Linked DNA regions of Azospirillum sp. TSH100. The protein of the gene in region 2 binds, or shares a complex with, the protein of the main gene of each other region. Links are inferred from orthologs where the notes say so. Each region holds a gene or a part of one and is shown on either strand. Other genes may lie near its edges.

Region 1 (7,466 bases), 430 kb from region 2 along the record:
CCTCGCCGCCGAAGAGGCCGCCGTCGCCCACGACCCGCAGGCGGTCCGGCTGAAGGCGTTGATGGCCACCGGCGCCGGCCACTGCTGACCGGCAGTCCTTACCGGCCATTCCCAGGATAGAGCAGCCATCGGCGGAGTGGTGTCGGCGCACCGGTCATGAACTGGTCATGACAGGCGGAGTCGGATGGTCCTCCTCCTTACAGTATCTCGGCATTGCGGATGGCGTCGTCGATCCGGCCCAGCATCTCGGCGCAGGATTCGTCGCCATCCATCAGGTCGGGCAGCGCGAAACTGAACATGGCCACCGCGGCGACCGATCCCGCCGCATCGGCCCGCTCCGCCCCGACCAGCCACAAATAATGGGTCTCAGCCCGGCCATCCTCTTCCGTCCGCATCATCGCCTGGGCGATCACGGCTCCGTCCGCCCGGCTTTCCACCATCCGGTCGCCCGCCCGCTGGTCCTGTGGCCTGACGAAGCGCAGGGCCATTTCCTGCAAGGTGGCGGCGGTTCCGCCGGAGTCCGGCCGCGGCGTCACCCGGTCGGTCACCAGCCGCAGCACGCCGGCGGCCGGCGGCGGCGGCCGGAAGGTGCTGACCGCTTGGCCTTCATGCTCTTCCACGTCGACCGCCCAGCCGGCCGGCAGCCGGAACCGCACCGTATCGGCCCAGCCGATGTCGGAGCCCTGCGTGTTGCCCTGTGCGTTGGGTGAATAGGTATCGTCGGCCATCGCCCGCTCCCGAAAATCGCCGCGTGCCTCGCTATGGCACACCGGGGCCGGCACCATAGGCGGCACCCGTCCTGCCGCCAATACCCGATTGAACCGGTCGGGAACGTCCCCGGAACCGATGCAGGAACCGCTTATTCCGGAATCAGGAACTGTACACCCAGCCAACGCCAACGGCCCTCGGCAGCCGGGAGGGTGCAGTTGACGCGGGCACGGCCTGGCGGGAAGGGATCGCGGATGCGGACCTCCACCCGGTCCTCGGCGATGCGTTCCAGCGCAGTGCGGCCCTGGCCGGTGGCGAAACAGGCCAGCTTGGAGCTGTCGCCCACGCCATCGGCAATCGTGAAGCCCAGCGGTGGCGGATTGACGGTGACCAGCGGATCGTCGGGCGTCAGGTCCGACACCGGCAGCGGCAGCGCGTTGGCCGCCAGCTCGAACCGGTCGGCGCTGCCATAGGTTTCGTTCATGACGAAGCGCGGCAGGCTCCAGGGATCGGCCTGTGGGTGCAGGACGCCGGACTGCTGGCCGAAGGCGGCGGTGAAGCCTTGGTCGATCACCAGCTGCCGCACGGCCAGTGAATATTCACCTTGCGGGTAGGCGATGACCGCCGGGCGGCGTCCCAGTTCCGCCTGGAAGCGGTCTGACATCCGGCGCAGGTCGGCGGCCAACTGATCGGGGCTGCGCGCCAGCATCGACTGGGTGGAGGTGCCGAGCGCCCCGATGGTGACGCCGGCTGCCGCCAGCTGGCGTATTTCGCCCCAGGTCATGTGGGCGGGGGAGCCGCGATCCACCGGATCGGTGGCGACGAACAGGGTGAAGGGGAGGTTGGCCGCCTTCAGCCGCGGCCAGGCCTCGGTAAAGGCGGAGCGGCTGGCCTCGTCGATGGTGATCGCCACCGTGCGGTCGGGCAGCGGCTTGCCGGTGCGCAGGGCGTCGAGAATTTTCGGCAGAGGCAGGACGTTGTAATCCCCATCGGTCAGCTCGTCCAAATGGGCCTCGAACTGATCGATGCGGATGCTGATCGAAGGATTCTGGTCCTCGCCGAAGCGGTCATAGGCGAACACCACCGCGCTGGCGCCCGGCTGAGAGGCGGCTTCGGCGGCGGCGGGCCGGGACACCGGCACGAACACGGTCCAGACGGACAGTGCTGCGGCGGCGAGTACCGTGACGGCACGACGGAACGGCATGGCGCCCTTGCGGAAAAGGCTGATCGGGGCGACCTCCGCCCCAACGCAAATGGTGTGCCATAGTCTCCGTCCTGCGAACAAGCGCCGTCCGCCGCTTTCCTGCGGAGGGCAGCGATGCGGTGCGCGCGTGCAACAATGGACCGGCGCCGACAAGGCACAAGTCCAGATAGCGGGACGGGCACCATCCGCCGGAGGCCGGTCCTGCCCCTGGATAATCTGTTTTACATCAGCCGTCCGCCGGCCGCCGCGTCGGTCAGCAGCGGATAGCGCTCGGCGTTCGGCAGCTGATAGTGCCACCATTCCGACGGGTAATGCTCCCACCCGGCGCCGACCATCACGCCCAGCAGCAGGGCGCGGTTGCGCTGCTGTTCGGTGGTCAGGTCGCTGCGGCCATGGTGCGACCGCTCGGTCATCGCGTCGAACCCGGTGCCCATGTCAAGTGGCGTGCCCGTGCCGTCCACCAGCGTCAGGTCGATCGCCACACCGCGGGTGTGGTTGGAACCCAGGCGCGGGTCGGCGATGTAGGTGGGATCGGAAAATGCGTGCCAAAGCCTCCATTGCGCCTCAGCCGGGCGGAAGGCATCGTACACCCGCAGCCGGCAGCCGATGCCGCGGGCCAACCGGATGGCGTCGCCGAGCCGGCGGGCCGCATCCGGGTGCAGCAGGCACACCGCCGAGCGGTAGATCGGCGTGCCCGACAGATTGTCGGCGGTGGCGTAGAGAAGCTCCAGATCGATGTCGAAGGCCGGAGGCGTGATCTCGGTCAGCATGGAAAGGACAACCGTCGGCGTGTGGGGAAGACGAACGTCCTCTAGCATGGCCGCAACGCCATCTGCCATGGTCGCGGATTTGAGGAATGCTGATCTGCCATTTCCGTGGGGGCGGCTGCCCCCACCAGGACGATTCCGGCCGGGGTGGCGATCCATGACGGCCGGGTGTGCGTATCATGAAACGTCCGCCTGCGTGACGCAGCGGTAAGGAAGGTGTGGTGATGAAGGTTCTGGGTCTGGATACGGCCACATCCGGCTGTTCGGCCGCCTTGTGGGATGGCACGGCCGGTCAGGATGCCGGCCGGGATGCCAATTGGGAGAAGGGTGCGCGCGTGACCGTCCGGCGCAGCCCGCCGATGGCACGCGGGCAGGCCGAGGTGCTCGTGCCGCTGGCGCAGGAGGTGCTGGCCGAGGCCGGCGCCGGTTTCGCCGACCTTGACCGCATCGCCGTCACCGTCGGGCCCGGCGCCTTCACCGGGTTGCGCATCGCGCTGGCCGCCGCTCGCGGTATCGCCGTCGCCCAGGACCTGCCGGTGATCGGCATCACCAGCTTCGACGCCATCGCCCACGGTGTGCCCGAGGCCGAGCGTGACGGCCGCTTCCTGCTGGTTGCCGTCGACAGCCGGCGTACCGAGCCCTTCCTTCAACTCTACGACGCGGATCTTGTCTCCGTCGGCGAACCGGCGATGCCCGATCCGGCGGCGATCCCCGGCTGGCTCGACGGACTGTATCCCTCCGGACCGCTGCTCGTCGCCGGCGATGCGGCGGCGGCATTGGTCCCGTTGCTGTCCGGACGCGCCGATCTGGCCGTGGCGTCCGGTGACGGGCTGCCCGACGCCGCCGTGGTGGCGGCACTGGGCGCCGTCCGGCCTGCTGGCCTGCCGGCCGAACCCCTCTATCTCCGCCCGCCAGACGTCACCCTGCCGAAAAGCGCGGGAGCCAAGCCGCTACCGGGGGGAGCCGCGGCATGACTGTTGCCGCCATCCGTCTCCATCCCGCCGGTCCGTTGGAGGCCGGCGTGGTCGCGGCGCTGCAGCAGGCCTGCTTTCCCGACGATCCGTGGGACGAGGCGTCGGTCGCCACCCTGATGACCCCGCCGGCCGGCTTTGCGGTCATCGCGCTCGATGATCAGGACCAGCCGGTCGGCTTCGTGATGGCCCGCGTCGCGGCGGAGGACGCGGAAATCCTCGCCATCGGGGTGCTGCCGCAGGCCCGCCGCGGCGGGATCGGCCGTCTGCTGGTGGAGGCAGCAGTCGCCGGATCGAACGACCTGGGCGCGACTGCATTGTTTCTTGAAGTCGCCGAGGATAACCCGGCGGCATGGAGTCTATACAAGGCCAGTGGCTTTTTTTCCGTCGGTCGCCGCCCCGGATACTACAAACGACCGGACGGACGGGTCGCGGCGCTTGTTCTGCGCCGCAATCTTGACGAGGCATAGGGGTTAATTTTTCAGCACGATCAGACGGTGGACTCCAGTCGGCTCCTCCATTCGTTCGGGGTGGACAGACAGAATGCTGTGACCCAACTCGATCAAGGATCGTGGAACGTTTTCCAAGGGTTCACCGGCATTCAGCCGGACTTCGAGGGTCTGCCCGGCGTCCATCCGCTCCACCATCAACTTGGTCTTGACGAAGGTTAACGGACAAACCTGCGAGGTGATGTCGAGAAACAAGTCTGCGGAGATTTTTTCGGTCACCGATTCCTCTTTGCTCCAAAGGATGGATATTGCACGATGCAGAAAACCTCTTTATATGGTGAGGTACGAATGCCGCGGAGCAAGCTTACATGAGCAACGGGTCCCCTTCCAACGCGCTGTTGTCTCTGACCACGGAGATCGTGGCGGCGCATGTCTCCAACAATACAGTCGCACTGACCGATCTTCCGACCCTGATCGAGCAGGTCTACAAGTCGCTGGCCAACGTCGGCACCGAACCGGTGGTGGCGGAGGAGCGGCCGCAGCCTGCGGTGCCGATCAAGAAGTCTGTCACACCGGACTATATTGTGTGCCTGGAAGACGGCAAGAAGCTGAAGATGCTGAAGCGCCATCTCAAGACGGCGTACAATATGACTCCAGAAGAATACCGCGACCGCTGGGGCCTGCCGACCGACTACCCGATGGTCGCGCCGAACTATGCCCGCCAGCGCAGCTCGCTGGCCAAGCAGATCGGCCTGGGCACCCGCGCCCGCCGCGGCGCCTGAGGAATGGGGTTCCCGCAGGGCGGATTGGTGCCGTGACGGTGCCGCCGCCCGTTCCCGCGTTTTTCCTCTGCCGGCCCGTGTTCGTCGTGCCCTGCTTTCACCGTGGGTATCCAGCCACCAGGGTCATACGGATGCCGCCACACTCTCCGGCGCTCCGAAATCCGGAAATCAAAACTCGCGCATGCCGATCTGCTGCCGGCCCTACCGTCCGCTGACCGCACCTCGCGATGTCGGCTACGATGTCGGTTGACCGGCAACCGGCGGATCGTGTTATGCCTTGTGGTGCGCGCGACTCTGTCGTCCCGACCCGGCCGCCGGACTTGGCCGCCGTGACCCGGCGGTGGCAGGTGGGCGTGGCGCCCATACCATCGTCCCGAACCATCGCAGCGGACCGTCGACATGGCTGATGCAAGCTTGGACCAGCCGGGCCTGACCCGGACGAGCCCGGAGCGGCGCGAGGCGTCCGCACCCGATGCACCCGATGTGATTGGGTCCGGTGGCGAAAGGCTGGCGGACGGCATTCGCCTGGGCACGCTGGAGGTGCGGCTGGCCCGCTCCGCCGAGGAGATCGACTGGGCGCAGGCCCTGCGCTACCGCGTCTTCTATGAAGAGATGGCGGCGGTCCCTTCTCCGGCGATGCAGGCCCAGGGCCGCGATTTCGACGATTACGACGGCGTCGCCGACCATCTGCTGGTCATCGACCATGCCCGAGGCAACGGTCCCGACATGGTGGTCGGAACCTACCGCCTGATCCGCCGTCCTGCCGCCGAGAAGGTTGGCCGCTTCTATTCCAGCGACGAATACGACATCAGCCGCCTCGCCAGCTATCCCGGCGAGGTGCTGGAGCTGGGGCGGTCCTGCGTCGATGCCGGCTATCGGTCGCGCGGCAGCATGCAGCTGCTGTGGCAGGGCATCGCCGCCTATGTGTTCCAGCACGACATCGCCCTCATGTTCGGCTGTGCCAGCCTGCCCGGCACCGACCCGGATGCGCTGGCCGAGCCGCTGTCCTACCTCTACCACCACCATCTGGCCCCAACGGATCTGCGGGCGACGGCGCTGCCGGAACGCTTCGTCTCGCTGGACCGGATGCCGAAGGACCAGATCGATCCGCGGCGGGCGCTGAACATTCTTCCGCCGCTGATCAAGGGCTATCTGCGGCTGGGTGGTTTCATCGGCGACGGTGCCGTGATCGATCACCAGTTCAACACCACCGACGTCTGCATCGTGGTGAAGACCGATCTGATCACCGACAAATACGCCAAGCATTACGAACGTCGCAGCCGCGACAGCCAAGCCGGCTGAGACGGTCATGACCCGCACCGCCCGCGCCCTGGGCTCCTCCGGCCGCGGCGCCCTGCGCCTGACGCTCTATCTGCTGTGGACGCTGCTGCTGATCCCGCTGCAGGCCCTTGCGGTGGCCCGTGGCTGGCGGCTGCGCAGCACCCTGCCAGCGTTCTATCACCGGGTCTGCGCCCGTTTGATCGGGCTTGATGTGGTCGTGCGTGGCCAGCGGGTGGCCGACGGGCCGGTGCTGTTCGTCTCCAACCACTCCTCATACATGGACATCACGGTGCTGGGCTCGCGGATCCCCGGCTCGTTCATCGCCAAGTCGGAGGTCGGGTCCTGGCCCTTTTTCGGCCTGCTGGCCCGGCTTCAGCGTACGGTGTTCGTGGAGCGCAAGGCCCGCACTTCGGTCGACAAGCAGCGCGACGACATTGGCAGCCGTCTGGACTCCGGCGACAGCCTGATCCTGTTTCCGGAGGGGACATCCAGCGACGGCAACCGTACCCTGCCCTTCAAGACCGCCCTGTTCGCCGTCGCCGCGCGCCGCATCGACGGCCGCCCGCTGACGGTCCAGCCGGTCAGCGTCGCCGCCACGCGGCTGGACGGCATCCCGATGGGCTTCGCCTTCCGTCCCTTCTATGCCTGGTACGGCGACATGGATCTGGCGCCGCACCTGTGGCAGGCCTTCCGCCTGGGCGGCATGACGGTGGAGGTCGAGTTCCATCCCCCGGTGACCATCGACGGTTTCAGCAGTCGTAAGGCCTTGGCCGAGCATTGTCAGCGCGTGATCGCTGACGGCGTCGCCCGTGCAATTTCCGGCCGTCCCGCCGCTCCCGTCACGGTGCCGGAGGCCACATCGCCGGCCACCGTTCCCACCACTGCGAGTGCTTGATTCCGCTCTTGTATCCGCTGCGGCAGTCGCCTATAAACAGCGGGCGCGCGGGTGTAGCTCAATGGTAGAGCAGAAGCTTCCCAAGCTTACGACGAGGGTTCGATTCCCTTCACCCGCTCCAAACGCCATGTAGTTGCATGGCATCCGGCTTCTCGCCGAGGACCTCCCAAGAAAATCCGAAATTTGAAGGACGGGCGTTCGTGCCGATGGGCACGGCCGGCGGGTTCCAATGGCCGCTCTCTTTTGCGTTGACGGTTCGCCGATGGCGCAATTGCTTGAGAAGCCCTGATCTCTGAAGCTTGGCGGCATTGTCCGTCATCCAGAGGGAGGGAACCGCCCATGCCGCCGATCGAAAGAGCCCGCAGACTGAGCCGGTCCCTTCAGGCGCGCTTCCGCATCGACCTGTTCT
Region 2 (7,568 bases):
CCAGCTTGGCCGCCAGCCCAACCACCGCGGCGGCGGTATAGACGCCCTCCGCCACCGACCGGCGCACCGCCAGGATCTCGGCCAGCGCCTTCCCTTCGCCCAGGGCCGCGCCCAGCGACATGTTGCGCGATTGCAGGCTGGAGCAGGTCAGCGTCAGATCGCCAAGCCCCGACAGCCCCATCAGCGTCTCCGCCCGGCCGCCCAGCGCCAGCGCCAGCCGGGTGATCTCCGCCAGCCCGCGGGTGATCAGCGCGGCGCGCGCATTGTCGCCCAGCCGCCGGCCCTCGACCACGCCGCAGGCGATCGCCAGCACATTCTTCACCGCCCCGCCGATCTGCGAGCCGACGACATCGTCCGAGCGATAAGGGCGGAAGGTGCGGCTGCCCAGCGCCGCCACCAGCGCCGTACCGAGATGATGGTCGGCACAAGCCAGCGTCACCGCCGTCGGCAGTCCGCGCGCCACCTCAGCCGCGAAGGTCGGGCCGGACAGGATCGCCACCGGATTGCCGGCCGGCAGCGACGCTGCGACCGCCTCGCTCATCAACGCGTGGCTGTCCAGCTCGATTCCCTTGGCGCAGACGACGACCGGAGTCCCCGGCGTCAGCAGCGGCGCCATCCGCGCGGTGACGCTGCGCGCATGCTGGGCCGGCGACACCAGCAGCACGGCATCGCACTCGCCGAGATCAGCCAGGTCGCCGGTGACCCGCAGCGCATCGGGCAGCGGCACGCCGGGCAGGTAGTCGCGGTTCTCTCGGCGGATGCTCATCGCCTCCACCACCGCCGGCTCGCGCGCCCACAGCAACGTCTCCCGCCCGGCCCGCAACGCCGCCAAGGCCAGCGCCGTTCCCCAGGCGCCGCCACCGACGACGCCGATGCGGTTGAGGGGGGAGGGGGGCATCGTCTTCATCTCACCACGTATCCGTTCCGGTCAAAGCCCTCTCCCGCCCCGGGAGAGGGAGATTTTCACGCCTTCACCCCCGCACCCACCCCCGCGCGCCCGATCACCGGCGCCGCGTTCGGGTCCAGTGGCCAGCGCGGACGCGGCGCGAAGTTCAGCGGATCGCTCTCGCCCAGCCGGAAGCGTTCGATGCCGGCCCAGGCGATCATCGCCGCATTGTCGGTGCACAGGCGCAGCGGCGGCGCGACGAAGGGCATGCGCTGCTTCTCCGCCAGGGTCGCCAGCCGGCTGCGGATGGCCTTGTTGGCGGCGACACCGCCGGCGACCACCAGGGCGCCACCCTGCGGATGGTCTTCCTTGAAGCGGCGGATGGCGCGGGCGCAGCGGTCGGCCAGCACCTCCGCCACTGTCGCCTGAAAAGCGGCGGCGAGGTCGTCGCGATCCGCCTCCGACAGGACGCCGCCCAGCTCCTCGACATGCCGCCGCACCGCGGTCTTCAGCCCGGAGAAGGAGAAATCGCAGCCCGGACGCCCCAGCATCGGCCGCGGCAGCTCGAAGCGCGCCGGGTTGGTGGCGCGCGCCGCCGCCTTCTCCACCAGCGGCCCGCCGGGATAGCCCAGCCCGAGCAGCTTGGCGGTCTTGTCGAACGCCTCGCCCACCGCATCGTCGATGGTGGTGCCGAGCCGGCGGTACCGCCCGACCCCCTCCACCGCCAGCAACTGGCAATGGCCGCCCGACACCAGCAGCAGCAGATAGGGAAAGGCGACGTTGTCGGTCAGCCGGGCGGTCAGCGCGTGGCCTTCCAGATGGTTGACGGCGACGAAGGGCAGCCCGCGCGCCGCGGCGATGGCCTTGGCGGTCATGACGCCGACGATGACGCCGCCGATCAGCCCCGGCCCGCCGGTGGCAGCCACCGCGTCCAGATCGCCGAAGCCGATCCCGGCCTCCGCCATGGCGCGGCGGATCAGGCCGTCGAGATGTTCCAGATGGGCGCGGGCGGCGATTTCCGGGACGACGCCGCCGTAGGGCGTGTGGTCGTCCAGCTGCGACAGCACCACGTCGGCGCGGATCTCGCGCGCGTCGGTGACGATTGCGGCGGCCGTCTCGTCGCAGCTCGTTTCGATTCCAAGAACGATCATGGCGCCAAACTAGCCGCCTTGGCCGTCCGGGTACAGGATGGAGTTGCGGACACGCGCGCGCGTCAAATTTGATCCGCCTCAATCTTACGTATGAAGGGCAGACGAATCCTTGCAAAGCTGCGCGGATCCCCTAGAACTCGGGCTTATGACGACCCACCCGCTCCGTATCGGGACGCGCGGCAGCCCGCTGGCGCTGGCGCAGGCCCATGAAACCCGCGACCGCCTGATCGCCGCCCATCCGCATCTCGCCGCGCCCGGCGCCATCGAGATCGTCGTCTTCAAGACCACCGGCGACCGCATCCTCGACCGTACCCTGGCGGAGGCCGGCGGCAAGGGCCTGTTCACCAAGGAACTGGAGGAGGCGCTGTTCGACGGCCGCGCCGACCTTGCCGTCCATTCGATGAAGGACGTGCCGACCCAGCTTCCCGACGGGCTGGAGATCGCCACCCTGCTGCCGCGCGAGGATCCGCGCGACGCCTTCTTCTCCCGCTCCGGCGGCGGGCTGGCCGATCTGCCGGCCGGCGCCGTGGTCGGCACAGCCGGCCTGCGCCGTCAGGCCCAGGTGCTGGAGCTGCGCCCCGACCTGACGATCTTTCCGCTGCGCGGCAACGTGCAGACCCGTCTGTCCAAGCTGGACGCCGGCGAGGTGGACGCCACCCTGCTGGCCCTGGCCGGCCTGCGCCGCCTCGGCCTGACCGAGCGCATCACCGCGGTGCTGGAACCGGAAACCATGCTGCCGGCAGTCGCCCAGGGCGCCATCGGCATCGAGATCCGCAGCGACGACGACGACACCCGCGCCCTGCTGGCCCCGCTGAACTGTGCCGAGACCATGGTCCGCGTCACGGCGGAGCGCGCGCTGCTCGCCGCCCTCGACGGCTCCTGCCGGACGCCGATCGCGGCGCTGGCTGTGCTGGACGGCGACGACCTGCATCTGCGGGCCAAGGTGCTGTCGACCGACGGCCGCATCATCTTCCGGGCGGAACGCCGGGGCAAGGCGTCCGACGCCGAGTCGCTGGGCGCCGACGCCGGGGCCGAGATCCGGGCGCAGCTGCCGCCCGATTTCTTCGTCGCCGCACCGCACTGATCCCCCCCTCCGGTCAGGTTTTCCGCATGACGGAAAAGCAGCCCGAACCATCGTCGCATCCCCCCTGTACGCGCCTGCTGGTGACCCGCCCGGCGGAGGATGCCGAGCCTTTGGTCCGCCGGCTGGAGGCGCTCGGATTCGAGGCGGCGGTGGAACCGATGCTGTCGATGGTCTGGCTCGACGGGCCGGAACCCGACCTGTCGGACGTACAAGCGCTGCTGTTCACCAGCGCAAACGGCGTACGGGCCTACACCAAACGTACGAGCCGGCGCGACCGTCCGGTGCACGCCGTTGGAGACGCCACGGCGCGGGCGGCACGGGCGGCCGGCTTCGCCGACGTCGACAGCGCGTCGGGCGACGTGTACGCGCTGGCGGAGCGCGTCCGGGCCATGCGCAATCCGTCCGCCGGTACACTCCTGCATGTGGCGGGAAGCAAGGTGGCGGGCGACCTTGCCGGCCTGCTGGAGGCGGCAGGCTTCACCCTTCGGCGCAGCGTTATGTACGATGCCGTACCCGCACTAACCCTCTCGGAGGATACCGCGACATTTTTGCGTACGTCCGCACTCGACGGCGTGCTGTTTTTCTCTCCCCGTACCGCCGCATCCTTTGTTAGGCTGCTGGCCGAGTCGGAACTGGTCGACTGTTGTCGTACGGTCGATGCGTTCTGCCTCAGCCCCGCGGTCGCGGAGGCTGCCCGTGCGTACGGCGAAAAGGGAGCGATGCCGTGGCGAAGCGTACGGGTGGCGGCTCGGCCGGAGCAGGATTCCCTGCTCGATCTGTTGCCGGTCGCCGGGTAACTCCGGTGCGGTCCGGCCGTACGGCTTACGCCTCCGGTGCTTCCGGATGGGTCTGGCAGCCGTACGGGGGACGAGGGGGACCGGTCAGGGGGCTGTGACGTTACAACGAACAACAGCGAACCGAAGGTACAGCCCATGACCTCTCGTCCAGGCTCCGAACGCCCCGGCACCGACCGTGACGGCGACGGCGCCAGCACCGGCAATGCGGCGGTCGACCGCATCGTCGAACGTTTCGGCGGCATCCGCCCGATGGCCCACAAGCTGGACACTCCGGTGACGACGGTCCAGGGCTGGAAGAAGCGCGGCGCCATCCCGCTTGCCCGCCATGCCGACCTGCGCGCCGCCGCCGCCAAGCACCGCATCAAGCTGGACGACGCCGACCTGGACGCGGCCACCCCCAGCGAGGACCGTCAGACCGACGCCGCCGCCGCGGCCATCACCATCGACGCGGTTCCGGTGGTGGAACCGATCCCGGCCGCCTCCTCGGCCGACACCATCCCCGGTGCCGATACCCCGGCGCCCGGCGTGACCACCGGTGCGGTGACCGAACTGCAATCCGCCGACGCCCTGATCCCGCCGGCCACGCCGGTCGGCGCGACCGACAGCCTGACCGGCACGCCGAAGAGCGACGCGGAGAAGGCCGAAGAGGCCAAGGCTGACGAGCCGACGACCACCGGCTCGACCGCCAGCTGGGCGTCCTCCGGCACCACCGGCAGCGCGGGTTATACCCGCAGCGCCGATGCCGAGCCGGTGCGTCCGACCATCGCCCCGACTCCGTCCTACCTTGAAGAGCCCCGCTCCGGCGGCGGTTTCGCCACCGCCCTGTCGGTGGTGGCATTGCTGGTCGGCGCCGCCGCCCTGTCGGAGCCCTGGTGGGGTCCGGCCCTGCCCGGCTGGCCCGCCACCTCGGCGCCCGCCGCCTCCGGCACTGCGTCAGCCCCGGCCGATCCGGCCCTGCGCGCGCAGATCCAGCAGCTGACCGACCGCCTCGCCAAGCTGGAGCAGCGTCCGGCCGCCGGCAATGGCGGCGGCGTCGACGTCTCGGCTCTGACCCAGCGGATCGACGCGCTGGAGAAGCGCCCCGCCGCCGACACTGGCGCCGCAGATGCCCAGAAGGCGTTGGCCGACCGCCTCGCCGCGCTGGAGCAGAAGGTCACCGCCGCCTCCGGCAGCGCCCAGACGGCGCAGGAGCTGCGCGGCGAGGTCGATGCGCTGAAGCAGCAAGTCACCAGCGTCAACCAGGCCGTCAGCGAGCGGCAGGATGCCGCCACCGCCGCCCAGGCGCTGGTGCTGGCCGCCGGTCAGCTGCGCGCCGCCCTGTCCGGCGGCCAGCCGTTCCAGCAGGATCTTCAGGCGGTCCGCGCGCTCGGCATCGCCGACGCGGGCGTGACCCAGCCGCTCGATTCCGTGGCGCCCTATGCCGCCAAGGGCATTCCGACCCGCGCCCAGCTGACCGACCGCTTCCAGCCGCTGGCCGGCGAGATCGTTCGGGCCGAGGTGCGCGGCGAGGGCAACAGCTGGATCGACTCGGCGGTCGGCAAGCTGTCGACCCTGGTCACCGTACGCCGTGAGGGCGGCGGGGTGGTCGGCACCACCGCCGACGCCGTCGTCGCCCGCGCTGAGGCCGCCCTGAACGCCGGCAACCTGGCCAAGGCGGTGGAGGAGCTGTCGACCCTCCAGGGTCCGGCCGCCCAGACCGCGGCCCCGTGGCTGGCCGACGCCAAGGCGCGTCTGGCCGCCGATCAGGCCGCGCGCCAGCTGAACGACCGCGCCATCGCCCTGATGACCACCGCCGCCGGCGGGAAGGGGACGGCCCAATGATCCGCGCCCTCTGGTTCCTTCTGAAGGTCGCGGTCGTCATCGCCGCTGCGATCTGGCTCGCCGACCGTCCCGGCACCGTCAGCGTCCACTGGCTGGGCTACGCCGTCGAAGCGCCCTTCTGGGTCGCGCTGCTGGTCACGCTGGTGGCGCTGGGCATCGCGGCGCTGGGCTACCGCCTGCTCCGCGGCACGATCCGCCTGCCGCAGCGTCTGCGCCGCCACAGCCGTGCCCGCCGCCGCGAACGCGGCTACCGCGCCCTGACCCAGGGCATGGTCGCCATCGCCGCCGGCGACGCGCCGACCGCGCGCAAGATGGCGCGCAAGGCCGACGTGCTGCTGAACGAGCCGCCGCTGACCATGCTGCTGTCGGCCCAGGCCGCCCAGCTGCAGGGCGACGAGCGCGCCGCGAAGCAGTATTTCACCGCCATGCTGGAGCGGCCGGAAACCGCCTTCCTCGGCATGCGCGGTTTGCTGACCCAGGCGATCAAGTCGGGCGACCGGGTGGAGGCGCTGAACCTCGCCCGCAAGGCGCGCGGGCTCCAGCCCAACACCCCCTGGCTGCTCGGCACGCTCTATGACCTGGAGGCGCAGGCCGGTGACTGGGCTGCGGCCGAGGGCACGCTGCAACAGGCGATCCAGGCCGGGGCGATCCCGACCGAGGAAGGCCGCCGCCACCGCGCCGTCCTGCTGCTGGAGCGCAGCTTCGAGGCAGAGCGCCGCGGCCGTGCCGAGGCCGCCCTGTCGCACGCCCAGGCGGCGCACGACATCATGCCGGGCTTCGCCCCCGCCGCCGTGCGGCTGGCCCGTCTCCAGGTCGCCGCCGACCGGCTGAAGCCGGCCGCCAAGGTGGTGGAGCGGACGTGGCGCCTGTCGCCGCATCCGGAGCTGGCCGACGTCTATCGCGGCATCGTCTCCAGCTACGACGCGCTGACCCGCGTGCGTCTGTTCCAGAAGCTGGTGCGTCAGGCCCCTGATTCGGCCGAATCGCACCTCGCCGTCGCCCAGGCCGCCATCGAGGCCCAGCTGTGGGGCGAGGCGCGCCAGCACCTGAACCGCGCCATGGAGATCGGCCCGACCCGCCGCACCTACCGTCTGATGGCCGAGCTGGATCGCGGCGAGCGCCATGACGAGGCCGCGGCGAAGGACTGGCTGGCCAAGGCCGCCAACGCGCCGGAGGATCCTGTGTGGACCTGCGGCTCCTGCGGCGCGGTCAGCCACAATTGGGGCGGGCTGTGCGGCCATTGCGGCGCGTTCGACAGCCTGAACTGGAAGACCCCGACGGTCGCCGTCCCGCTGATGGAACCGACCGACATCCCCCCGGCGCTGGCCCGTCCGGCGACCGCGTAAGGGATCGTTGCAAGGTGAAAGAAGAAAGCGCCCTTCCTCAGCGGGAAGGGCGCTTTCTTCGTTTCGGGTTTTTGCCGGCTCCGACGGTCTCCCGTCCGCCGAAGCCGACGTTTCCTGTTCGGCGCCTCTACCCTACCGCATCCCCTCCGGCCCGACGCGGTCCAATGGCAGTTCCTTCATCGCCACCAAACGGTCCAGCAGACGCCCCCCGGCAGGCGGAGCGGCCGCGCTGGCGGCGCTGGCGATGCCGGCGGCCTCGGCGACGGGAGCGGCATTCTCCAATCGGGTGTTGTCGATGCGGTAGTCGCCACCCGACAAACTGTTGACCAGCTGTTCCTTCGGCGACGGGCCGGCCACCACGTTGCCGTCGGCGACGTTGCCGTGCATCCGCCCGGCCGGGCCGGCGCTGGGCACCCATTCCAGCCGCAGGAAGCGGTCCTTCCCGTCATTCATCACGGTGACGTTGTCGGCAACCCGGTTGTT
Region 3 (7,552 bases), 520 kb from region 2 along the record:
CCCGGTCCGGCTCGTCCAGCCCGCGCGCCCAGCCGAGCCAGCAGGCCCCGCGCTCCTCGATGACGCCGTCCAGATCCAGCGCCCTCAGCACGGTTTCCAGCCGCAGGAGCCAGCGCGACGGCACGGTTGGCGTGCCCTCCACCCGCGCGGCGCGGGTCAGCACCACTTCCGGCGCGCCGCAGGCATGGGCGAAGTCGTGGGCCGACATGCCGACCAGCCGTTCCGGGCTGGGCAGGCCGAAATCGCGCCGCATCGGCCGCGACATCCACGGATCGGCGGAGGCGGCCGGCGGCCAGGTGCCCTCGTTCAGCCCGCCCAGGATGGTCAGGTCGAGATGCTGGAGACGCGCTTCCATCGGCCCCAGGATGAACAGGCGCGGGTGCAGACCATAGCGGGGACGCACCGCCCGCGCGCTCATCAGCGCATCGAGCAGCGCCGGGTAATCCTTGGCCGGGATCGCCGGGAAGCCGTCGGCCGCGTCAAGCAGATCGTGGACGAAGCGCGCCGCCTCCTCGCCGTCGTCCTGGCGCCACAGCCGTTCCGCTCCCGTCAGCGCGTCATCGGCGGCCAGCGATTCGCAGAAGGCGACATGGGCGCGCACGAGGTCGGCCAGCGGCGTCTCGTTGTTCAGCGCCTCAAGGAAGGGAGCGGCGCGCTGTCCGATGTCGACCAGCCAGGTGCGCAGGAATTCCTGCTGCTCCTCATGGTCGAAACGGTCGGCCTGCTCCAGCGCCGCCAGCATGCCGTCGAAGCCCTCCGCCGGGCGGGGCCCGCGCAGCACGATGCGCTCCAGCGCGCGGGCGGCGGCGCGGAAATCCGCCGAGTCGCGGCCACCCGCCGCCATCGGATGCTTGGCGAGCGCCAGCAGCGCCAGCGGATGGACCCGGCTCGCCGCCAGCTCCGCCGTCAGCCGCAGATAGGTGCCGACCGCGGTGTGGGCGAGCGGCTGGCCGCCGGAGTCGTTGACCAGAATGCCCCAGCGCGCCAGCGCCATGGCGACCCGGCGTCCCAGGTTGCGGTCGGGAGTGATGAGGGCGGCGGTCTTGGTCGGCGTTTCCAGCGCATGGCGCATCAGCAAGGCGATGACCTGCGCTTCTTCCTCCGAGGTGGCGGCGTCGATGCGGGTCAGCCCGTCCAGCGCCGAAGCCTCCACCCCCGACAGCTCGCGCCAGCCCTCGGTGGTCGCCGCCGGGCGCATCGCCTCGGCGATCAGGCGGGCGCGGGCGCCGCGCGGCTCCGGCGCGTCGGTCCAGGGCTGCACCTCGGCGCGTTCGACGCCCAGAAGGCGGATCAGCTGCGACAGCCCGTGCTGCGGGTGGGATTCGTCCCCGGCGATGGCGTCCCAGATGGTGTCGTCGGCCCCGGTGTCGAGCCCGGGCAGCACCACGGCCCCCTGCGGCAGCCGGGCGATGACCGAGAGCAGTTCCGTCGTCGCCGCGATGGAGCCGGTGGAGCCGGCGGCGATCACCATGCCCGGCGGCGGGGCGGCCTGCCACAGGGCGGCCTGCGTCTCCAGCGCCAGGTTGCGGCGCTTGGCCGGGTCGGTCTCGCCGGTCGACTCGAGGATGGCGGGCCAGACCTCCGTGATGATGCGCAGGAACTTCAGTGTGACCTGCCAGTGCTCGGCGTAATCCTCCGGCACCAGCGACTCCAGCTTCTCGAAGCCGGCGCGCTCGGTCCACACCGCGTCGATCAGCCGGCCGAGGTCGGCGCCCAGCCGCACCGCCTGCGCCGTGGTCGCCGACAGCCCCTCGGCTCCCAGGATCAGCCGGGCCAGGGTCATCTGCCGGTTCAGCGGTGAGATCGCCTCCGGCAGGTCGAGCGGGACGTCGGGCAGTTCCTCCTCGGTCAGGCTGATGTCGCCGGCGTCGAGTTCGCCAAGCGGCGCCATCCGCGGCAGCAGGGTCGGCTGCCCGCCGGAGCGGCGCAGGAAAGCCGCCTGCAAGGACCGACAGGCGCGCCGCGTCGGCAGCAACACGGTGACCCCGGCCAGCGCCATCGGGTCGCCGCCGACCCGTTCCATGATCCCCGCCGCCAGCCTGTCGACGAAGGGGGCGCCCGTGGGGATGCTGTAGACTTTGGGGTGGGTCACTGTGGGGGGCATGGGCCTGCGATCAGATCCAGGGACGGGCTGCTTGCCGGCGAGTATAGGCGAACGCCGCCCTCAATGCGCCACTGCCCGCACGCCGCCAATGGCCAGCAGATCCTCGGCCTCCTTCAGTCCGGCCGGCGTGCCGATGTGGAACCACAGCCCGTCATGGGCAAGGCCGAACAGCCGGCCCGCCGCCTGGGCGCGGTCCCAGATCAGGTTGGTGGAGAAGGCGCCGTCGGGCGTGTCGGCGGCGAACAGCTCCGGCTTGACGATCTGCACCCCGGCATAGACGAAGGGCGCCAGCTCGCGCTCGCCCCGGCGGGTCAGCCCGCCCAGCGGGTCCATGTGATAGTCGCCGAGCCCGTCATAGCCGACCGACCTGGTCGTCGCCATCAGCAGCAGCAGCGCATCCATCTCCGCCGGGTTCCAGTGCGCGGCCAGCCGGCGCAGCGCCGGGATCGGCCCGTCGAGCCAGAAGATGTCGGCGTTCACCGTATAGACCGGCGCGGTGCCGAGATGGGGCAGGGCCTTCTTCACCCCGCCGCCGGTCTCCAGCAGCGTGTCCTCCGGCGATAGGGTGATCGCGGGCGCCGTCCGGTCCTTCAGATGCTCGCCGATCATGGCGCCCAGATAGTGGCTGTTGACCACCGCGCGGCCGACGCCGGACTCGGCCAGCCGGTCGAGCGCATGGTCGAGCATCGGCTTGCCCAGCACCGGGATCAGCGGCTTGGGCCTGTGGTTGGTCAGCGGGCGCATGCGCAGGCCCTGGCCGGCGGCCAGAACCATTGCAATTTGGGGCGCGGCTTCTGGAATGGTCACGGTCATCTCAGATCGTCTCCGGAACGACGAAGGCGGCACGGGTCTCGGGCGGCAGATGGCGGTCGAACCAGGCGGCAACCGGGGCCAGGGTCGGCTTCGCCAGCTGGGCCTCCAGCAGGCGCCAGACCCGCGGCAGATGGACGAGGTAGGACCGCCGCCCCTGGCTCAGCGCCAGACGGACGAAGATGGCGACGATCCGCGTGTGGCGCACCGCGCCCAGCACCGCCATGGCGCGGCGGAAGGCGGCGGCATCGCTGTCGGGGAAGGCGGCGAGATAGCGCGCGACCATCGCCTCGGCCAGAGCGGGCGCCACGTCGCGCCGGGCATCCTCCAGCAGCGACACCAGATCGTAGGCCCGCGGCCCCCAGCCGGCGTTCTGGAAGTCGATCAGCCCAGCGGCCTTCACCCCCGGCCGGTCCAGCCGCATCAGGTTGTCGACATGGTAGTCGCGCAGCAGGAGCGACGGCGCCCCGGCACAGACCGGTTCCAGCACCGTCCGCCAAGCCGTATCGAAATCGGAACGATCCTCTTCGCTCATGGGCCGTCCCAGCGCCACCGGCATATAGGCGTCGAGGAACAGCCGGGTCTGGGCGATGAACAGGTCCGCATCGTAGACGGGCAGGGCCAGCCTTTCAGCCGCTCCCGCCGGCCAGCCGCGGTGGATGGCGATCAGCGCGTCGGTCGCCATCTCATAGAGCGGCTGCGGATCGGCACCGGCGGCGAGCAGGCGGGAAAATGTTTCGCTACCGAAATCTTCCTGGATTGCCAGCCCCCGCTCGACATCCGACGCGATCACCCCGGGAACCGACAGCCCGATGGCGGCCAACTCGGCGCCGATGGCGATGAAGGGAACGAGGTCTTCGGCCGGGGCCGGCGTGTCGACCAGCATCAGCGTGCCGCCATCGGCCTTGCGCAGCCGCTCGTACCGCCGGGCGGAGGCATCGCCGGCAAGAGGCTCCCGCGCCGCATCGGACAGGCCGTTGGCGGCCAGGAAGGCGGCGATCTCGGCCTGCCGCGCAGAACTCACACCCGCCATCATAGGGTCCAGTCGGCGGTGGCCACCCGCGCCGCCAGCGCGCCATGGCCGGTCAGCGTGGCGCGGCGGGCGTCCGGGCCGTCATGCTCCATCGTCACCTCGACCCGGTCGGTCGGCAGCAGCGGACCCAGCCGGTCCGGCCATTCCACCAGCGCCACCGCCTCGGCCCGCGCGTCGTCCCAGCCCAGCTCATACACCTCGTCCGGTCCGGACAGGCGGTAGAGGTCGAAATGCCAGACCGGGCCGATGGCGGTGTCGTAGGTCTGGACCAGGGTGAAGGTGGGGGACGGCACCTCGGCGTCCTCATGGGTGACGCTGCGGATCAATGCCCGCGACAGTGCCGACTTGCCGGCGCCGAGGTCGCCGCGCAGCGCCACGAGGTCGCCCGGCCGCAGCATGGCGCCCAGCCGGCGGCCCAACGCCGCGGTGGTGCCTTCATCAGGCAACTGGATCGCGATGGTATGGAGGGGAGTGTCCGACATGGCGCGGATACTGAGCGAAGCCGACACCCGCCCGCAAGCCGGAAAGAAGGGTGGGTCAGCGGCCGATCCGCCGTCTGGGCGACATCCGCTCGCCGGGCGTCTTACCAGCCTTGCCTTCCGCCCCGGCTGCCGCATCCGGGCCATCCGTGGCGCCGGACGTCACCACCAGCCGCGGTGCCTTGTTGAAATTTAACGTGATCATCAACGTCAGCGCGCCGTTGATCAGGTAGAGCATCTTGTCCGAAGCCACCGGCAGGGGGATACGCCGGCCCATGCAATAGGCGACCAGCGCCGCCGTCACCTCGATGTCTGTCAGGACGAGCTCGCTCACCGTGCCGTCGTCGTCGGTGGCGAAAAGGCGCGTTTCGATGGAGTCATGCTCCGGGCCGGCCTTCTGGTCGAAGACGATCCTGGTCACCGTGCCGACCGGCAGCGGATCCTTGATCCGACGGCGGCGGTCCAGCACCGCCCGTGCCACCTCCTGGTCGGTGAAGACCAGACACCGAAGCTCCTTCATTCCGGGCCTCCACCCGAACGGCGCCCGTGCCGGAATGTCCGGCCATCCGCCATCATCCGCAGTTTCCACCTCGCAATCGCCGCATGCAATCAACAAATTAAAGCGAATTTATGCGAAATTGTTTTCGTGCCTTTCACCGCATCTGCGCGCGACACAGGACCGCTTTCCCCTTGCGGGGGGTTGACCCGGCCGGGAAATGCGGACAATGGAAGGACCGTCCGCCACCCCTTCCGCATCATCCTCCACCCGGCGCTCCGTCTCAAGGAATTGGCTTTCATGTCGCAGACCGCTTCCAGCAACGATGTCCTCACCACCGATGTCGTCATCGTCGGCGCCGGCCCCGTCGGGCTGTTCGCCGTGTTCGAATGCGGCATGCTGAAGATGCGCTGCCATGTGGTGGACGCGCTGGACATGGTCGGCGGCCAATGTACGGCGCTCTACCCGGAAAAGCCGATCTATGACATCCCCGCCCACCCCTCGATCGAGGCGGCCGACCTGATCGACCGGCTGGCGGAACAGGCGGCCCCCTTCTCGCCCACCTATCACCTGGGCCAGCAGGTGGAAAAGCTGACCCGCCAGGACAGCGGGCGCTGGCTGGTGGAGACCAGCATCGGCACGAAGATCGACACCCGGGCGGTTGTCATCGCCGCTGGCAGCGGCGCCTTCGGCCCCAACCGGCCGCCGCTCGACGGGCTGGAAGCGTATGACGGCAAGTCGGTCTTCTACATGGTGCGCCGCCGCCAGGACTTTGCCGGCAAGAAGGTGGTGATCGCCGGCGGCGGCGACAGCGCCGTCGACTGGGCCATTTCCCTGGCCGACGTTGCGGAGCGCGTCTATGTCGTCCACCGCCGTCCGAAGTTCCGCGCGGCCCCGGAAAGCGTCTCCCGCATGGACGCCCTGGTGCGCGAGGGGCGGATCGAGATGGTGGTGCCCTATCAGCTCTCCGGGCTGGACGGCGGGAACGGTCAGCTGAGCGCCGTGCGCGTCGCCACGCTGGACGGCGAGGAAAAGGCGCTGCCGGCCGATGCGCTGCTGGCCTTCTTCGGCCTGTCGATGAATCTCGGCCCGATCGCCGACTGGGGCCTGGATCTGGAACGCAGCCACATCGCGGTGGCCCAGCCCGGCTGCGCCACCAACGTGCCGGGGGTCTTCGCCATCGGCGACATCGCGACTTATCCCGGCAAGCTGAAGCTGATCCTCTGCGGCTTCGCCGAGGCGGCCCAGGCCGCCCATGCCATCCGCCCGCTGGTCTATCCCGGCGAGGCGCTGCATTTCGAATATTCCACCTCGAAGGGCGTGCCCGGCGCGGCGTGAGAAACCCTGGCGGCGGAGAGGGCTACCCGGCTCTCACCCCGTTCACCGGCGCGCGCACCGGCATGATGCAGCGGACATGGGCGCTGCGGTACACCCCGCCGCCGCCGATTTCGTCCAGTTCCAGCCGCCCGCCATGCAGTTCCACCACGTTGCGGGCCAGCGAGACGCCCAGTGCCGCGGCCCCCTGCGGATCGGCGTCGGGCGGGGCGGCGCCGCTGACCGACAGGGTGATGCTGCCGTTCAGCCGCTCGCCGGCAAGGCGGATGCGGCGGTCGGGCGGCGGGTTGCGGATGGCGCCCACCACCAGGGTGAACAGCGCCTGCTTCAGCCGCTTGCCATCGCCCTCCATCTCGCCCAGCGCCTCCGGCGCCACCACCTCGAGCCGCAGCCCCTCGCGCCGCGCCCATTCGCGGGTGAGGCCTGCCACCGAATCGAGCAGGTCGGGCAGGCTGACCGCGCCGCGTTCCAGCGTGGTGACGCCGGCGCCCAGGCTGGTCAGGTCGACCACGTCGTCGATCAGCTCCAGCAGGCGCTGGCCGGCCGACAGCATGCTGCGCACATACTCCATCTGCCGGGCGTTCAGCTCGCCGAAATACTGGTTCGCCAGCACCTCGGCGAAGCCGATGATGCCGTTCAGCGGCGTGCGCAGATGGTGGGAGACGTTGGCGATGAACTCGCTCTTCAACTGGTCGGCGGCTTCCAAGGCGGCGTTGGAGGCGCGCAGCGCCGTCTCCAGCCGGGCGCCGTCGGTGACGTCGAGATAGCTGTTCAGCACCGCCCCGTCGGGCAGCGGCAGGGTGGAGAACTCCACCACCGACCCGTCGCTGCGCTCGACCCGGCCGGAGCGGACGCTGCGTTCCAGCGTGGCGCCGATCAGCTCCTCCTTCACCGCCTCCCAGGTGGCGGCCTCGCCCGGCCTGTCGGCAGCCTTGTCGGTCGCCTTATCGGGCGCCGCCATCTCCAGCAGCGGGCGCATGCGTTCGATGACGTCGGCGATGTGCGGTTCGCCGTTCAGGTCGCCGTCGGCCAGATCCCAGATGCGGGAGAAGGCCGGGTTGGACAGCTTCAGCCGGCCGTCGCCGCCGAACACGGCGATGCCCTCCGCCAGATTGTCCAGCGTCTCCTGCTGCACCGCCATCAGCGTGTTGTAGGAGGATTCCAGCGCCAGCGTGTTGGTCACGTCCTCCAGGATGGTGATCAGCCCGCCCTGCGGATGCGGGGCCGCCAGATGGCGCAGCGTGGTGCCGTCCGGCAGGTGCAGCATCTCTTCCACCGGCTCGACCAGATGGGTG

What was found. Proteins that work in one complex are often made in the same cells at the same time.
Region 1: the proteins of tsaD (region 2) and tsaB are in contact, whole or in part, in a solved structure (PDB 4WQ4), measured with the Escherichia coli proteins. The link is inferred for Azospirillum sp. TSH100 from one-to-one orthologs.
Region 3: the proteins of tsaD (region 2) and tsaE are in contact, whole or in part, in a crystal structure (PDB 6N9A), measured with the Thermotoga maritima proteins. The link is inferred for Azospirillum sp. TSH100 from one-to-one orthologs. Residues at the interface, in WP_004082750.1 of Thermotoga maritima: Cys10, Asp11, Arg49, His50, Leu82, Gly84, Gly135, Gly136, Glu154, Thr155, Leu156, Asp157, Asp158, Ser159, Glu162, Asp165, Lys166, Arg169, Leu170, Tyr175, Lys213, Thr214, Leu217, Tyr218, Gln221, Arg222, Asn324; in WP_004082108.1 of Thermotoga maritima: Leu37, Gly38, Lys46, Lys57, Val59, Lys60, Ser61, Thr63, Phe64, Thr65, Leu66, Met67, Val69, Pro71, Tyr82, Arg83, Leu84, Asp86, Asp88, Phe89, Asp93, Ile128, Asp130, Glu131, Arg134.

What each region holds. Positions count from the first base shown.
Region 1 is NZ_CP039634.1:964,478-971,943, forward strand. Bases 1,993-4,778 are described here. They hold tsaB (tRNA (adenosine(37)-N6)-threonylcarbamoyltransferase complex dimerization subunit type 1 TsaB), read left to right. Parts: upstream 1,993-2,903; coding sequence 2,904-3,653; downstream 3,654-4,778. Other genes in these bases: ddpX (D-alanyl-D-alanine dipeptidase), read right to left, coding at 2,134-2,682; E6C72_RS04670 (N-acetyltransferase), read left to right, coding at 3,650-4,120; E6C72_RS04675 (sulfurtransferase TusA family protein), read right to left, coding at 4,124-4,378; E6C72_RS04680 (MucR family transcriptional regulator), read left to right, coding at 4,468-4,778. Also shown: E6C72_RS04645 (hypothetical protein), read left to right, coding at 1-88; E6C72_RS04650 (hypothetical protein), read right to left, coding at 198-728; E6C72_RS04655 (polysaccharide deacetylase family protein), read right to left, coding at 860-1,912; more of E6C72_RS04680, read left to right, coding at 4,779-4,881; E6C72_RS04685 (GNAT family N-acetyltransferase), read left to right, coding at 5,281-6,183; E6C72_RS04690 (1-acyl-sn-glycerol-3-phosphate acyltransferase), read left to right, coding at 6,191-7,057; E6C72_RS04700 (hypothetical protein), read left to right, coding at 7,397-7,466. UniProt on the Escherichia coli protein: Required for the formation of a threonylcarbamoyl group on adenosine at position 37 (t(6)A37) in tRNAs that read codons beginning with adenine.
Region 2 is NZ_CP039634.1:536,823-544,390, forward strand. What follows is about bases 1-2,888. They hold tsaD (tRNA (adenosine(37)-N6)-threonylcarbamoyltransferase complex transferase subunit TsaD), read right to left. Parts: upstream 2,038-2,888; coding sequence 964-2,037; downstream 1-963. Other genes in these bases: E6C72_RS02595 (NAD(P)H-dependent glycerol-3-phosphate dehydrogenase), read right to left, coding at 1-907; hemC (hydroxymethylbilane synthase), read left to right, coding at 2,183-2,888. Outside these bases: more of hemC, read left to right, coding at 2,889-3,121; E6C72_RS02610 (uroporphyrinogen-III synthase), read left to right, coding at 3,148-3,918; E6C72_RS32520 (mitofilin family membrane protein), read left to right, coding at 4,054-5,739; E6C72_RS02620 (heme biosynthesis protein HemY), read left to right, coding at 5,736-7,085; E6C72_RS02625 (right-handed parallel beta-helix repeat-containing protein), read right to left, coding at 7,218-7,568.
Region 3 is NZ_CP039634.1:1,057,385-1,064,936, forward strand. Bases 2,689-5,560 are described here. They hold tsaE (tRNA (adenosine(37)-N6)-threonylcarbamoyltransferase complex ATPase subunit type 1 TsaE), read right to left. Parts: upstream 4,430-5,560; coding sequence 3,947-4,429; downstream 2,689-3,946. Other genes in these bases: E6C72_RS05085 (nucleotidyltransferase family protein), read right to left, coding at 2,689-2,917; E6C72_RS05090 (aminoglycoside phosphotransferase family protein), read right to left, coding at 2,919-3,947; E6C72_RS05100 (hypothetical protein), read right to left, coding at 4,485-4,946; E6C72_RS05105 (NAD(P)/FAD-dependent oxidoreductase), read left to right, coding at 5,223-5,560. In the rest of the region: double-strand break repair protein AddB, read right to left, coding at 1-2,104; more of E6C72_RS05085, read right to left, coding at 2,165-2,688; more of E6C72_RS05105, read left to right, coding at 5,561-6,260; E6C72_RS05110 (PAS domain-containing sensor histidine kinase), read right to left, coding at 6,283-7,552. UniProt on the Escherichia coli protein: Required for the formation of a threonylcarbamoyl group on adenosine at position 37 (t(6)A37) in tRNAs that read codons beginning with adenine.